DNA from 2 places in the Brachybacterium sp. GU-2 genome. Region 1 is predicted to be linked to the other one. Evidence: predicted binding sites of a transcription regulator. Region 1 holds the regulator's gene; the other holds the start of a gene.

Region 1 (3,352 bases):
GAGAGGATCCGCTTCCAGCCCAGGCCGATGTCGGCCTTGTCCTCGTGGGGCCAGCCGAGCGCGGCGAGGGAGCCGACCTTGATGTCCGTCCCCCTGGGGATGTGCGGCCACTCCTTCAGCCCCACGCGCGCGGGCTTCACGGCCTGCCACACGTCGACGTACGGGTGGCCGAGCACGGTGACGTTCCCGCGGGCGCCCGGCAGGGCCATCACCTCGGCTGCGATGCGGGACTCCTTCGACCCCTTCACCAGGTGGTCCACCAGGATCCCGAGCCGGCGGCCGGGGGAGGGGCCGAACTCGCGCACGCGCTCTGCGAGGTCGTCGGCGCCCTCGAGCTGCTCGACGACGATGCCCTCGATCCGCAGGTCGTGGCCCCACACCTTCTGCACCAGCTCCGCGTCATGGGTGCCCTCGACCCAGATCCGCGACGCACGTGCGGTGCGCGCCTTCGCCCCCTCGACGTACACCGAGCCGGAGGCGGAGCGCTTGCGGACGGGCGCCTTCTGCGCCGCCTGCGGGCGGGTGAGGACGACGGGCTGCCCGTCGATCATGAAGCCCGGCCCGAGCGGGAAGGTGCGGCGTCGGCCGCGGCCGTCCTCCAGCTCGACGATCAGCTCTCCGGCCGTCTTCTCCACGCGCGTGATCGCGCCGGTGAAGCCGGTCGAGGCCTCCTCGACGACGAGGTCGCGCTGCGCGGGGACCTCGCGGCCGACCGGGCGGCGGCGGTGATGGGCGGGGGGACCGGAGGAGAGCACATCGGCGCCGTACCGGTCGGGGAAGCGAGCAGGCGGGGTGGACACGGCGGACACTGTAGCCCCGTGGCGAACGCCTCCCTGCGAAGCACGCCGCGGACGCGTACGATTGGCACTTGGCATGGGAGAGTGCCAATGTCCAGGGAGACCCGGGCGCCGGGACGCCCCGGTGCCGGACCGCGCGGCAGGAGGTGCACGACATGGACGACCGCAAGCTCCAGATCCTCGGCGCCATCGTCGAGGACTACGTCTCCACGCGCGAGCCCGTCGGCTCGAAGTCGCTGCTGGAGCGGCACGAGCTCGGCGTCTCCGCGGCGACCGTCCGCAACGACATGTCCGTCCTCGAGGAGGAGGGGCTGATCCACCAGCCCCACACCTCCGCCGGCCGCGTCCCCACCGACAAGGGATATCGCGCCTTCGTCGACCACGTCGCGATGGTCAAGCCCCTCTCCGCCGCCGAGAAGCGGGCGATCCGCACCCTGCTCGAGGACGCGGGGGACGTCGAGGAGCTCCTGGCCCGCACCGTGCGCCTCCTCGCCCAGCTCACCCAGCAGGTCGCGATGGTGCAGTACCCGGCCCGCCGCCAGGCCCGCATCCGCCACGTCGAGCTCGTGAAGGTCGCGGACTCGCTGCTGCTGGTCGTGCTGATCACCGAGTCGGGGAGGGTGGACCAGCGCACCGTCCCCGTCATCGCCGGCCGACCCGCCGAGTACTACGCGGCGCTGCGCGACCAGCTCAACCGCGCCGTCGCCGGCCGGGAGGTCACCGACCTCGCAGGGCCGCTGACGGACTACCTCGAGTCCCTGCCCGTCCCCGAGCGGCCCGCCGCCGCGGAGGTGGCCGAGGCGCTCACCGCGCTGGCCGCGACCCGCGCCGAGGACCGCATCATGATGGCGGGCACCGCGAACATCGCCCGCTCCGCCGAGGACTTCGCCCGCGACGTCGAGCCGCTGCTGGACGTCCTCGAGGAGCAGCTGGTGCTGCTGCGCCTGTTCACCGAGATGCACGTCTCGCCGGGGGACGTGCAGGTGCGGATCGGCTCCGAGCTCCACGACCGGGCGCTGCACCAGGCCGCGCTCGTCGGCGCGGGCTACGACGCCGGCTCCCACCTCGCGATCCTCGGCCCCAGCCGCATGGACTACGCCGCCGGGATCTCGACCGTCCAGGCGATCGCCCGCTACGTCTCCCGATTCCTCGAATGACCGCGCCGGCGGGCCTGCGCGCCCGTCGCCGGCCGTCACCGACCTCCGACCCCTGTGAAGGACCCACGCCTGTGAACGACGACTACTACGAGCTGCTCGGCGTCTCCCGCGACGCCTCGACCGAAGAGATCAAGAAGGCGTACCGCAAGCTCGCCCGCACCCTCCACCCGGACGTCAACCCGGACCCGGAGGCGGCGGAGAAGTTCAAGAAGGTCTCCCAGGCGTACGAGACCCTCTCCCATGCGGACAAGCGCCGCCAGTACGACATGGGCGGCGGCCCGGGCATGGGCGGCTTCCCCGGCGGCGGCGCCGGATTCGACTTCAACGACATCTTCGACATGTTCGCTGGAGCCTCCGGGATGCGCGGGCGCAACCAGGGCCCCGTCCCGCGGCAGCGCCGCGGCGGCGACGTGCTGCGCCGGGTGAAGATCGAGCTGCGCGACGTCGTCTTCGGCACCGAGCAGGACGTCACCTTCCGCACCGCCGTGCTGTGCGAGCGCTGCTCCGGCTCCTGCGCCGAGCCGGGCACCAGCCCCACCCGCTGCACCGCCTGCAACGGCTCCGGCCACGTCCAGCGCGTCCAGCAGTCGCTGCTGGGCCAGATGGTCACCATGGCACCCTGCCCCACCTGCGAGGGCCACGGCGACGTGATCGAGAGCCCCTGCACCGGCTGCTCCGGCCACGGCCGCACCGCCACCGAGCGCACCGTCACCGTGCGCATCCCCTCCGGCGTCGAGAACGGCACCCGCATCCAGCTGCGCGGCGAGGGCGAGACCGGCGAGGCCGGCGGCCCCTCCGGCGACCTCTTCGTGGAGCTGTCCGTCAAGGACCACGAGATGTTCGACCGCTCCGGCGACGACCTCGTCACCACAGTCTCCGTGCCGATGACGACCGCCGCGCTGGGCGCGACGATCCCGCTGGAGACCTTCGACGGGGAGCAGGAGCTCGACATTCGCCCCGGCGCCCAGCCCGGCGAGGAGATCGTCCTCAAGGGCTTCGGCGTCACCCCGCTGCGCCGCGAGCGCCGCGGCGACATCCGCGTGGTGCTCGACGTGGACGTGCCCACCGCGCTCACCGACGAGGAGCGCGAGCTGCTCGAGCGCTTCGCCGCCCTCCGCGGCGACGAGGCCACCCGTCCCAAGAACCACGGCGGCCCGTTCGCGAAGCTCCGCGAGCGCCTGAACCTCTGAGGCGGGAGAGCCAGTGCCCACCACCCCGCCCGGCTTCCTGATCCTCGACGAGGCCCTCGCCGCCGCCCGTGAGGGAGACCAGCTCGAGCTCGCCGGCGACGAGGGCCGCCACGCGGCCAAGGTCGCCCGGATCGGGGTGGGGGAGCAGCTGCTCCTCACCGACGCCCCCGGCCGACAGGTCCTCGCCGAGGTCACCGCCTCCCGCAAG
Region 2 (3,352 bases), 1.2 Mb from region 1:
GCCGTCTACGGCGAGGCGGTCGCCCCGGGCGAGCGGACCGCGCCGAGCCAGGACCGGGTCGTGCCGCTCGCCGGAGGGGCCCGCGTGGTCGTGCTCGACTCGAGCGTCCCCGGCGCCGGCTACGGGCACCTCGATCCCGAGCAGCTGGACTGGCTGCGCGGAGTCCTCGCCGAGCCCGCGCCCGGCGGGACCGTGCTCGCGATCCACCACCCGCCGCTCGTCGCGGCGACCCCGCTGCTGCGCGGCCTCGACCTCGACGGGCTCGACGAGCTCGCCGCCGTGCTCGACGGCTCCGACGTGCGGATCGTGCTCTCGGGCCACTACCACCACGAGATGACCGGCGAGATCGCCGGGATCCCGGTGCACGTCGCCCCCGGGATCACCAACGTGGTCGACCCCGTCGGGGCGGGCGCGGACGAGCAGTCGCTCGCTCTGTCCGGCGTGAGCCTGGTGGAGCTGGGGGAGGGGGCGCCGCGCGTGGTCAGCTCGGTGTTCCCGAACGCCGGCGACACCCTCGCCGATGCGGAGCGCCCGGTCTACCGCTTCACCCCCGATCAGGTCGCGCAGATCCTCGAGGCCGCCGGGCGGTGATCCGCGGCCCGGACATGCACGACGCCCCTGCAGGCACTGCCTGCAGGGGCGTCGGCGGCGGCGCAGGGCGCGCGCCTGAGGAGATCAGTAGCCGAAGCCGTAGGGTCGGATGCCCTGGGAGCCGTGACGGGCGACGGAGGCGGTGGCATCGGCGCGATGGTCGCGGTGCGTGCCCGTCTCGACGATGTCCTGCGCGAGCTGGTCGTCGCCGCGACGGAGGGCGGAGCGGAGGGTGCGGATGAAGGCCATGGAGGATCTCCTCGGGTTCGGAGGGGTGTGAGCGTTGCGGACGGGCCCTGGATCGCAGGTGCGCCGTCGGTCTCGACATCCCCAGTCCTATCGCGCGCGGGGGCGTGGCGTCACGCCTTCGGGGACGACAAGTTATCGGGTTCACAAGAAGGGTGTGACCTGGGCATCCCACGAGCCTTTCGGGGTGCGGGGGCGGGCGAAGCAGGGGTTGTGGTCTTCGGGCTCGGAGCCTCGACGTCGACCCCGAGGGGGCTGCGCAGCACAAGGGAGAAGGAGCGGAACGGGAGGTGCGGCAACCGGGTCGTCGTGAACTCGGTCGCCGCGCTCTCCGGAGTCGCGGAGCCGGCGGAGTCAGGGCACGGCGTGCACGCGCGTGGCTTTCTCTTGGCGCGTGGCCTGCGGCGACGCGCGCAGCGCGACGCATCGAGCCGACACCCCGCCCAGATTTAGCACTCGCCTTGCGTGAGTGCCAGCCGTCGTCCTACAGTGGGTTCCGTTGGCAGTCGACGGCCGAGAGTGCCAGAAGCTGCTACGAGGGACCCGCCCCGGTCGGCACCGCGACGACGATCGGACCCGGGACCCGACCCCGAACTCATACAGAGTCAGTCTCTTCATGAAGGAGTGAGCCGCATGTCGGTCTCCATCAAGCCCCTCGAGGACCGCGTCGTCGTCAAGCCGCTCGAGGCGGAGCAGACCACCGCCTCCGGCCTGGTCATCCCTGACACCGCGAAGGAGAAGCCCCAGGAGGGCGAGGTCGTCGCCGTCGGCGCCGGTCGCTTCGACGACAAGGGCGAGCGTGTCCCCATGGACGTCAAGGTCGGCGACAAGGTCGTCTTCTCCAAGTACGGCGGCACCGAGCTCAAGTACGGCAACGAGGAGTTCCTGGTCCTCGGCGCGCGCGACATCCTCGCGATCATCGAGGCCTGAGCCATGGCCAAGGAGATCCTGTACAACGAGGACGCGCGCCGCGCGCTCGAGCGGGGCGTGGACAAGCTCGCCAACACCGTCAAGGTGACGCTCGGGCCCAAGGGCCGCAACGTCGTCCTCGACAAGAAGTGGGGCGCCCCCACCATCACGAACGACGGCGTGACCATCGCCCGTGAGATCGAGCTCGAGGATCCCTACGAGAACCTCGGCGCTCAGCTCACCAAGGAGGTCGCGACCAAGACCAACGACGTGGCCGGCGATGGCACCACCACCGCCACCGTCCTCGCCCAGGCCATCGTGCACGAGGGTCTGCGCAACGTCGCCTCCGGCGCGGCGCCCGCCGCCCTCAAGCGCGGCATCGAGAAGGCCGTCGAGGCCCTCTCCGAGAAGCTCGGGGAGATCTCGACCCCGGTCGACGGCAAGGCCCAGATCGCGTCGGTCGCCTCGGTCTCCAGCCAGGACCGCGAGATCGGCGACCTGCTCGCCGAGGCCTTCGACAAGGTCGGCAAGGACGGCGTCATCACGGTGGAGGAGTCCTCCACCACCGCGATGGAGCTCGACTTCACCGAGGGAATGCAGTTCGACAAGGGCTTCATCTCCCCGCACTTCGTCACCGATGCGGACCGCCAGGAGGTCGTCCTCGAGGACGCGCAGGTGCTGCTGCACCAGGGCAAGATCTCGGCCGTGGCCGACATCCTCCCGCTGCTCGAGAAGGTGGTGGAGAGCGGCAAGCCGCTGTTCATCATCGCCGAGGACGTCGACGGCGAGGCCCTGTCCACGCTGGTCGTCAACAAGATCCGCGGCGCCTTCAAGGGCGCGGCCGTCAAGGCTCCCGCCTTCGGCGACCGCCGCAAGGCCATGCTCCAGGACATCGCCGTGCTCACCGGCGCCCAGGTCGTCACGTCCGACCTCGGCCTGGACCTCAAGACCGTCGACACCGACGTGCTCGGCCACGCCGGCCGCGTCGTCGTCACCAAGGACTCCACCACCATCGTGGGCGGGGCCGGCGACGACCAGGCCGTGGCCGATCGCGTCGCGCAGATCCGTGCCGAGATCGAGAACACCGACTCCGACTGGGATCGCGAGAAGCTCCAGGAGCGCCTCGCGAAGCTGGCCGGCGGCGTGTCCGTGATCAAGGTCGGGGCTCACACCGAGGTGGAGCTCAAGGAGAAGAAGATGCGCATCGAGGACGCGGTCTCCGCGACGCGCGCTGCCATCGAGGAGGGGATCGTCGCCGGCGGCGGCTCCGCCATCGTGCAGGCGTCCTCCGTGCTGGTCGACGACCTCGGCCTGACCGGTGACGAGGCCGTGGGCGTGCGCGCCGTGGCCCGTGCGGTCGTCGAGCCGCTGCGCTGGATCTCCGAGAACGCGGGCCTCGAGGGCTACGTCGTCGTGGAGAAGGTCAAGGAGGCTCAGGTCGGCACCGGCCTGAACGCCGCGACCGGCGAGTACGTCGACCTGGTCTCCGCCGGCATCATCGACCCGGTCAAGGTCACCCGCTCCGCGCTGCGGAACGCGGCCTCGATCGCAGGCCTGGTGCTGACCACCGAGACCCTGGTCATCGAGAAGAAGGACGAGGACGAGG

Evidence for each region. Region 1 encodes HrcA, which represses chaperone genes, less so after heat shock. Its sites were predicted from a motif close to TTNGCACTCGNNNNNNNCGAGTGCNAA; they were not measured.
Region 2: the regulator HrcA is predicted to act here: its motif matches at 1,287-1,313, upstream of groES (co-chaperone GroES).

The regions. Positions count from the first base shown of each region.
Region 1 covers NZ_CP133037.2:203,753-207,104, forward strand. Annotated here, with positions in the region: gene RBL05_RS00960 (DUF3097 domain-containing protein) at 1-809, opposite strand, end outside; gene hrcA (heat-inducible transcriptional repressor HrcA) at 953-1,954, shown strand; gene dnaJ (molecular chaperone DnaJ) at 2,026-3,144, shown strand; partial or broken gene RBL05_RS00975 (16S rRNA (uracil(1498)-N(3))-methyltransferase) at 3,158-3,352, shown strand, end outside.
Region 2 covers NZ_CP133037.2:1,399,555-1,402,906, reverse strand. Annotated here, with positions in the region: gene RBL05_RS06460 (metallophosphoesterase family protein) at 1-591, shown strand, start outside; gene RBL05_RS06455 (hypothetical protein) at 676-840, opposite strand; gene groES (co-chaperone GroES) at 1,471-1,767, shown strand; gene groL (chaperonin GroEL) at 1,771-3,352, shown strand, end outside.